DNA from 2 places in the Brevundimonas sp. GW822-FHT03E11 genome. Region 1 is predicted to be linked to the other one. Evidence: riboswitches for the same ligand, from Rfam matches in the RefSeq annotation. Region 1 holds a riboswitch; the other holds the start of a gene.

Region 1 (3,407 bases):
GCTCGGTCTGGCGAGACCAGGCGTTCGGTGTGACGGCCGAGCCCGTCGTCTTCGCCTATAATCGCAGGCGGTTGCCGTCGGAGATCGTGCCGCGCAGCCACGCCCAACTGCTCGAACGGCTGTCTACCGACGCGGACCGGTTTTTCCGCCGGGTCACCCTGTATGACGCCGAACGCAGCGGGGTGGCGCTTCTGCAACTGTCGGCCGACATCCAGATCTATCCCGACGCTTGGGCCCTGATGACTGCCCTGGGGTCTACTCATCCGCGTGCCGATACGTCCGGCCAAAGGATGATGGGCCAACTGGCTGAGGGCCGCATGGCCTTCGCCTACAATATGAACCAGTCTTACGGGGCGTCGTGGGTCGCCCGGGCGCCCGATATCGGCCTGGTTACGCCAGAGGACTATCATCTGTCCGTCTCGCGCGTGGCCTTCATACCCCGCAACGCGGCCCACCCCAACGCCGCCCGGCTTTTTCTGGATTTTCTTTTATCGCGTGAAGGGCAGAGGATCATCGCCGGCCTGGGGGTCCGCCCGGCTCGCGACGACATTCTTACCGAGCGTCGCACCTCTATCCCCGGCGCTCGGCCGGTCCGTGTGGGACCGGCCTTGCTCGCCAATCTTGATCAGGCGCGTCGCGAGGGGCTTCTGCAGCGTTGGCGGGCCGCCATGCAGGCGGCGGAACGGGCGCCGGACGACCCTAGGGCGCCCTAAGGCTTTCCTGTGGATAAGTCTCTTTCTTCTGAAGGCGGTGTTTCTGTCACCTCGCTTTCACCGATCCTGCGGTGACCGATAGTCGCTCGGCGACAAACGACTGACGCGCTTCAAAAGCGGCATGTAATTGCATGAATGTGAAAATAGAAGCATTAGCCTTGCGAGGCGTGCCGATTTGACAGGCATTCGTTGGTCGATCTTACTCGCTTCAGCAAGGCGGGAGAGATCGGTTCCCGCCGACGCCGAAGGCGCAACCGCCCCGGAAACGCTCAGGCAAACGGACCGTCTTGCTGAAGGAACGCTGGAGAGAAGGTCGAATCCGGGGGATGCGGCCTCGCCGAAGGAGAAAGGGTCGGCGCACGGCCCGAAACTCTCAGGCCCAATGACAGCGGGGGCGAACAGGCGCCGCAGAGCGCCGGTCGCATTGGGCAACCCTGGGGAGGGGCGTCGTCGCCATGAGGAATCTCGCTTTGTCTCGTCTTAATCGCAACCTGACCTATTATTGCAGCGCCATCGCGCTGATGGCCTGCGCCACCTCTGTCCATGCCCAGGAGGCGGGCGCCCCAGAGGATGCGGCCTCGGTCGATGACATCGTCGTCACCGCCTCGCGGATCGACCGCGCCGGCTTCGAGGCGCCGACGCCGACCATCCATCTTTCCGCCGAGGATCTGTCGGTCGGCGCGCGGCCGAATATCGCCGCCGCCCTCAACGACATGCCTCAATTCCGCGCCACCACATCGGCCCAGACGACCGGCACCAACACCGGTGCGGGCAATGCGCCGGTCGATCTGCGCGGCCTGGGCATCAACCGGACCTTGGTCCTGATCGATGGGCGTCGCGTGTCCAGCGAGAACGATCTGAACGCCGTGCCGTCAGTGCTGGTCAAGAGCGTCGACGTGGTTACGGGCGGCGCATCGGCCGCCTGGGGCTCAGGCGCCGTCGCCGGCGTCGTGAACATCGGCATCGATCGCTATTTCACCGGCGGCAAGCTGGGCGCCGAATACGGCGTGTCCTCCTACGACGACGCTGAGCAGGAACGGTTCGAAGGCGCCTGGGGCGCAGACTTCGCCGACGGGCGCGGCCATTTCGTCATCGGCGGCGAATACCTCGACAACGAAGGCGTCATCCCCAAAGCGTCGCGCCCGAATATCGGCCGATGGGCCACCGTCAACGGCGCCCTGCAGCCGGACGTCGGTTTCGCCAACGCCGCTTACGGCGGTCTGATCCTGTCGGGCGTGAACCGCGGTAAGGTGTTTAACCCGGACGGCACGCTTCGGCCTTTCGATTACGGCACAGTCAGCGGAACCAACTCGATCGGCGGCGAAGGTCCGTCCAATGACGATCTCAGCCCCCTGGTCACGCCGCAGCGCCGCTACACCGGGCTGGCCAGCGCCGTCTATGAGATCAATGACAAGCTGCGGGTCACGGCTGACGTCCGTCACTCGCGGATGTGGAACGACTATGTCTGGTTCGGCGATCACGATCGCGGCGACCTGACCATCAGCATCGACAACGCCTTCTTGTCGTCCACGATCAAGCAGCAGATGGCGGCCGCTGGCCAGACGTCCTTCACCTTCGGACGTTTCAACTCCGATCTGTCCTATTCCACGATCGATTTCGAGCGCGTCACCACCCAGGCCACTCTGGCCGTGGACGGCGAGTTCGGCGACAGCTGGCGCTGGGGCGCCTACTACAGCCACGGCGAGTTCGAGAATAATATCGATACGCCCGGTTTCCTGCTGAAGACCGAATTCGCCAATGCGGTCGATTCCGTTATCGATCCCGTGAGCGGTCGAGCCGTCTGCCGCGTGACCCTGACCAATCCCAATTCGGGCTGCGTGCCGATCAATCTCTTCGGCCTGGGCGCGCCGTCTCAGGAAGCCATCGACTATGTCACCGGCACGCCTCAGCAGCGGGCCACCACCAAGCTGGACGTCGCCGGCGTCAGCCTGCGTGGCGAGCCCTTCAGCCTGCCGGCCGGCGACGTGTCGATCGCCGTCGGCCTGGAAGCCCGCAAGGAGCAGACCGATCAGCGCATCGGCGAGCTGGACGCGGCAAAGGCCTTCAAGACGTTCAGCTTCTCGGCCATGTCCGGCGAGTTCAGCGTGAAGGAGGCCTTCGCCGAAGTCCTGGTCCCGATCGTCAAGGATCTGCCGATCCTGAACGACCTGCAGTTCAATGCTGCAGCCCGCATCTCGGACTACGACACCACGGGCTCGATCTGGTCTTGGAAGGTCGGCGCCACCAACGAGTTCTTCCCCGGCTTCCGCGGCCGCATGACCCAGTCGCGCGATATCCGTTCGGCCAATCTTTCGGAGCTGTTCACCACCACCACCACCGGCTGGAACAACATCAATGACCCGGCCAAGAACGGGGCCTTAGTTTATACGCTGAACAACGGCGGTGGTAATCCCAACCTCCGCCCGGAGACCGCCGATACACTGACCCTGGGCGTCACCTATTCGCCGCCTTCGATCCCAGGCCTGAACCTGTCGCTGGATTATTACGACATCAAGATCGACGACGTGATCACGACGATCGCGCCGCAGGATCTGGTCAATCGCTGCTACAACGGCAACCTCGACCTGTGCTCCAAGGTCGAGCGCGACTCGGCGGGCAATCTGGTCCGCACCATGTCCACCTATGTGAACCTGGCCGAGTACCACACGGACGGGATCGACGCCGAGGCCTCCT
Region 2 (3,407 bases), 380 kb from region 1:
TGACGACAGTATCGGGGTCAGCCGAGTAGGGCTGTAGCCCCCATCTCCGAAACCCCCAGCGCCCGGAAGCTGTCCCGCGCCGCCGCCTCGGTCTGTGGCGCGATCGCGCGGCTGGCGCCTGTGACGACCACGGCCTGGAAACCCTCGCGCACCGCATCCTCGGCGGTGAAGCGGACGCAGTAGTCGAAGGCCAGGCCGGCCAGGAAGACGCGGGTCACGCCCAGGTCGCGCAGCAGGCCGGCCAGGCCCGTCGGGGTGCGATGGTCGTTCTCGAAGAAGCCGGAATAGGAATCGACCGCCGGGTTGTAGCCCTTGCGGATCACGGCCAGGGCCTTTTGCACCGTGGGCGCCGCGTCGGGATGGAAGTCGGCGCCGGGCGAGCCCTGGATACAGTGGTCGGGCCACAGCATCTGGCTGCCGTAGGCGACCTCGATCTCGGTGAAGGGAGCCGCGCCGGGATGGTTGGAGGCGAACGAAATCTGGTCAGGCGTGTGCCAGTCCTGGGTCAGGATCACACGGTCGAACCGTTCGGCCAGCCGGTTGATCAGCGGCATGGTCCCCGCCCCGCCCGCGACCGCCAGAGAACCGCCCTCGCAGAAGTCGTTCTGCGGGTCGATGACCAGAAGGGCGTCAGTCGGACCGATCTTCATCATGCGCTCGCGTAGGCGTCGATCTCGTTGGCCGAGCCCAGGGCGACCGGGATGCGCTGGTGCAGATGCTCGGGCTGGATGTCGAGGATGGATTGAACCCCGTCCGTCGTCGCCTTGCCCCCGGCCTGCTCGACCAGGAAGGCCATGGGATTGCCCTCGTACATCAGGCGCAGCTTGCCGGGCTTGTCCGGCTCCCGCTTGTCCCAGGGGTACAGGAAGACGCCGCCGCGCATCAGGATGCGGTGGACGTCGGCGACCATGGCGGCGACCCAGCGCATGTTGAAATTCTTGCCCCGGGGGCCGTCCGCGCCCTTCAGCACGCCGTCGACATAGCGCTGCACCGGCTCGGCCCAGTGGCGCAGGTTCGACATGTTGATGGCGAACTCCTTGGTGTCCGGCGAAATTGCGATGGCGTCGTGGGTCAGGATCCAGACGCCGTCGTTCGACAGGGTGAAGCCCTTGACCCCGGCGCCCGTGGTCAGGACCAGCATGGTCTGGGGGCCGTACAGGGCGTAGAGGGCGGCGACCTGGTCCCGGCCCGGCTGCATGAAGTCGGCCTCGGTCGGCGAAGGCGTCGCGGACTTCAGCACCGAGACGATGGTCCCCACCATGGCGTTGATGTCGATGTTGGACGAGCCGTCCAGCGGATCGAACAGGACCAGATATTGGCCGGTGGAATGGGCCGCCGGCTGAACCTCGTCCATCTCCTCCGAGGCGACGCCGGCGACGGCGGGACAGGCCAGCAGGGCGTCGGTCAGCATGTCGTTGGTCATGACGTCGAGCTTCTTCTGCTCCTCGTCCTGGACGTTGATCTGGCCCGAGGCGCCCAAGGCGCCGGCCAGGGCGCCGCCGGCGACCAGAGTGCTGATGTCGGCGCAGGTGGCGGCGGCGACCGTCAAGACCGTCTTCAGCCCTTCCGGAACCTCCAGGGCGGCGATGTGGGCGTCGAGGCGGGTGCGGTCGGCGGTCATGGGATCGGTCCGGAGCGGCGGAGAGGGACGCTCCGTTCTTGGCGGGCGGACGCAGGGAGAGCAAGGGCGAGCCGACGCCGGACGTCAGGAAGTGCGACAAGGCGGCGTCAAAACACGCCTGCGCTTGACTTGCGGCCGGAGTCGGTGGCTTAGGTCGGTTGCTCTCGCGGGAGAGATCGGCGCGCCTCGGCGGGTCGACGCCGAAGGCGCAACCGCCCCGGAAACGCTCAGGCAAACGGACCGCGAAGCATACGGACGCTGGAAAGCCGCTCTTAGGGGCGCGCCGACGGAGCAAGGCGCCACGGTACCGGCGCCGGAATCTCTCAGGCTTCAGGACAGCGGGGGCGCGACGACGGCGGAGCTCCGCCACCAAACGCGACCGTGAAAGCCTGAACCATGACCGACCAAGCCCTGAAGACCACGCCTCTGAACGCCGCGCACCGCGCCCTGGGGGCCCGGATGGTGGGCTTCGGCGGCTATGACATGCCGGTCCAGTATGAGGGCGTCCTGGCCGAGCACCGCTGGACCCGCGAACACGCCGGCCTGTTCGACGTGTCCCACATGGGCCAGTGCAAGATCACCGGCGCCGACGCCGCCGCCCAGTTCGAGCGGTTCGTGCCCGGCGACTATGAAATCCTGAAGGCGGGCAAGCAGAAGTATTCGCTGCTTCTGAACAAGGACGGCGGGATCATCGACGACCTGATGGCCGGCCGCCCGGATCACGACGGCCTGTTCGTCGTCGTCAACGCCGGCAACAAGGACGAGGATTTCGCCTTCTGGCAGGCGAACCTGGAAGGCGACGCCAAGCTGACGGTGCTGGACGACCGCGCCCTGATCGCCATCCAGGGGCCGGAAGCCGCCGAGGTCATGGCCGCCCACGAACCGATCCTGGCGGAAATGGGCTTTATGGAATGCGCCCGGCTGATGCTGTTCGGCGTCGACTGCTATGTCTCGCGTTCGGGCTATACCGGCGAGGACGGCTATGAAATTTCGGTCCCGGCGGACCAGGCCGAGCGTGTCTGGAACACCATCCTGGAAGACGCCCGCGTCAAGCCGATCGGCCTTGGCGCCCGCGACAGCCTGCGCCTGGAGGCCGGCCTGCCGCTGCACGGCCACGACATCGACCCGACCACCAGCCCGGTCGAAGGCGCCCTGACCTTCGCCCTGTCCAAGTCGAGGAAGGAGCGCGCCGACTTCACCGGCGCCGACCGCATCTTGAAGGAACTGGCCGATGGCCCGTCTCGCGTCCGCATCGGCCTGATCGTCAAGGAAGGCGCCCCGGCCCGCGAAGGCGCCGAGATCGCCGACGCCGACGGGAACGTCATCGGCAAGGTCACCTCGGGCGGCCCCTCCCCCACCCTGGGCAAGAACATCGCCATGGGCTTCGTGCCGCCGGCCCATGCCGCGCTGGGCACGGAGTTGAAGGTCATCGTGCGCGGCAAGCCCGCCGCCGCCGAAGTCGTCGCCATGCCCTTCGTGGCGCAACGCTATTACCGGAAGCCGAAGGCGTAACATTCACCCCGTCACCCTCGGGCTTGACCCGAGGGCCGGATTATCCGCCGCATTGCGTCGGGATCAACACAGAGAACGATCCGCCTCCGATCCTCGGGTCAAGCCCGAGGATGACGGGGTGGGAGATGGAGAAGAGAAATGAAATTCACCAAGGATCACGAGTGGGTCAGCCTGGACGGCGACATCGCCACCGTGGGCATCTCGAAACACGCCGCCGACGCCCTCGGCGACGTGGTGTTCGTGGAAGTGCCGGAAGTCGGCAAAACCGTCGCCA

Evidence for each region. A riboswitch is a leader RNA that binds a small molecule or an ion and turns the genes downstream of it on or off. The one in region 1 is predicted to bind glycine.
Region 2: it holds a riboswitch for glycine, as region 1 does, so the genes downstream of both, gcvT (glycine cleavage system aminomethyltransferase GcvT) here and AC1RKE_RS00430 (TonB-dependent receptor domain-containing protein) in region 1, are expected to answer to the same signal.

Annotation. Positions count from the first base shown of each region.
Region 1 covers NZ_JBXANG010000001.1:84,433-87,839, reverse strand. The annotation lists gene AC1RKE_RS00435 (ABC transporter substrate-binding protein) at 1-713, shown strand, start outside; glycine riboswitch at 921-1,008, shown strand; gene AC1RKE_RS00430 (TonB-dependent receptor domain-containing protein) at 1,184-3,407, shown strand, end outside.
Region 2 covers NZ_JBXANG010000001.1:467,582-470,988, forward strand. The annotation lists gene AC1RKE_RS02355 (nicotinamidase) at 18-653, opposite strand; gene AC1RKE_RS02360 (class 1 fructose-bisphosphatase) at 650-1,621, opposite strand; glycine riboswitch at 1,779-1,874, shown strand; glycine riboswitch at 1,878-1,962, shown strand; gene gcvT (glycine cleavage system aminomethyltransferase GcvT) at 2,018-3,133, shown strand; gene gcvH (glycine cleavage system protein GcvH) at 3,272-3,407, shown strand, end outside.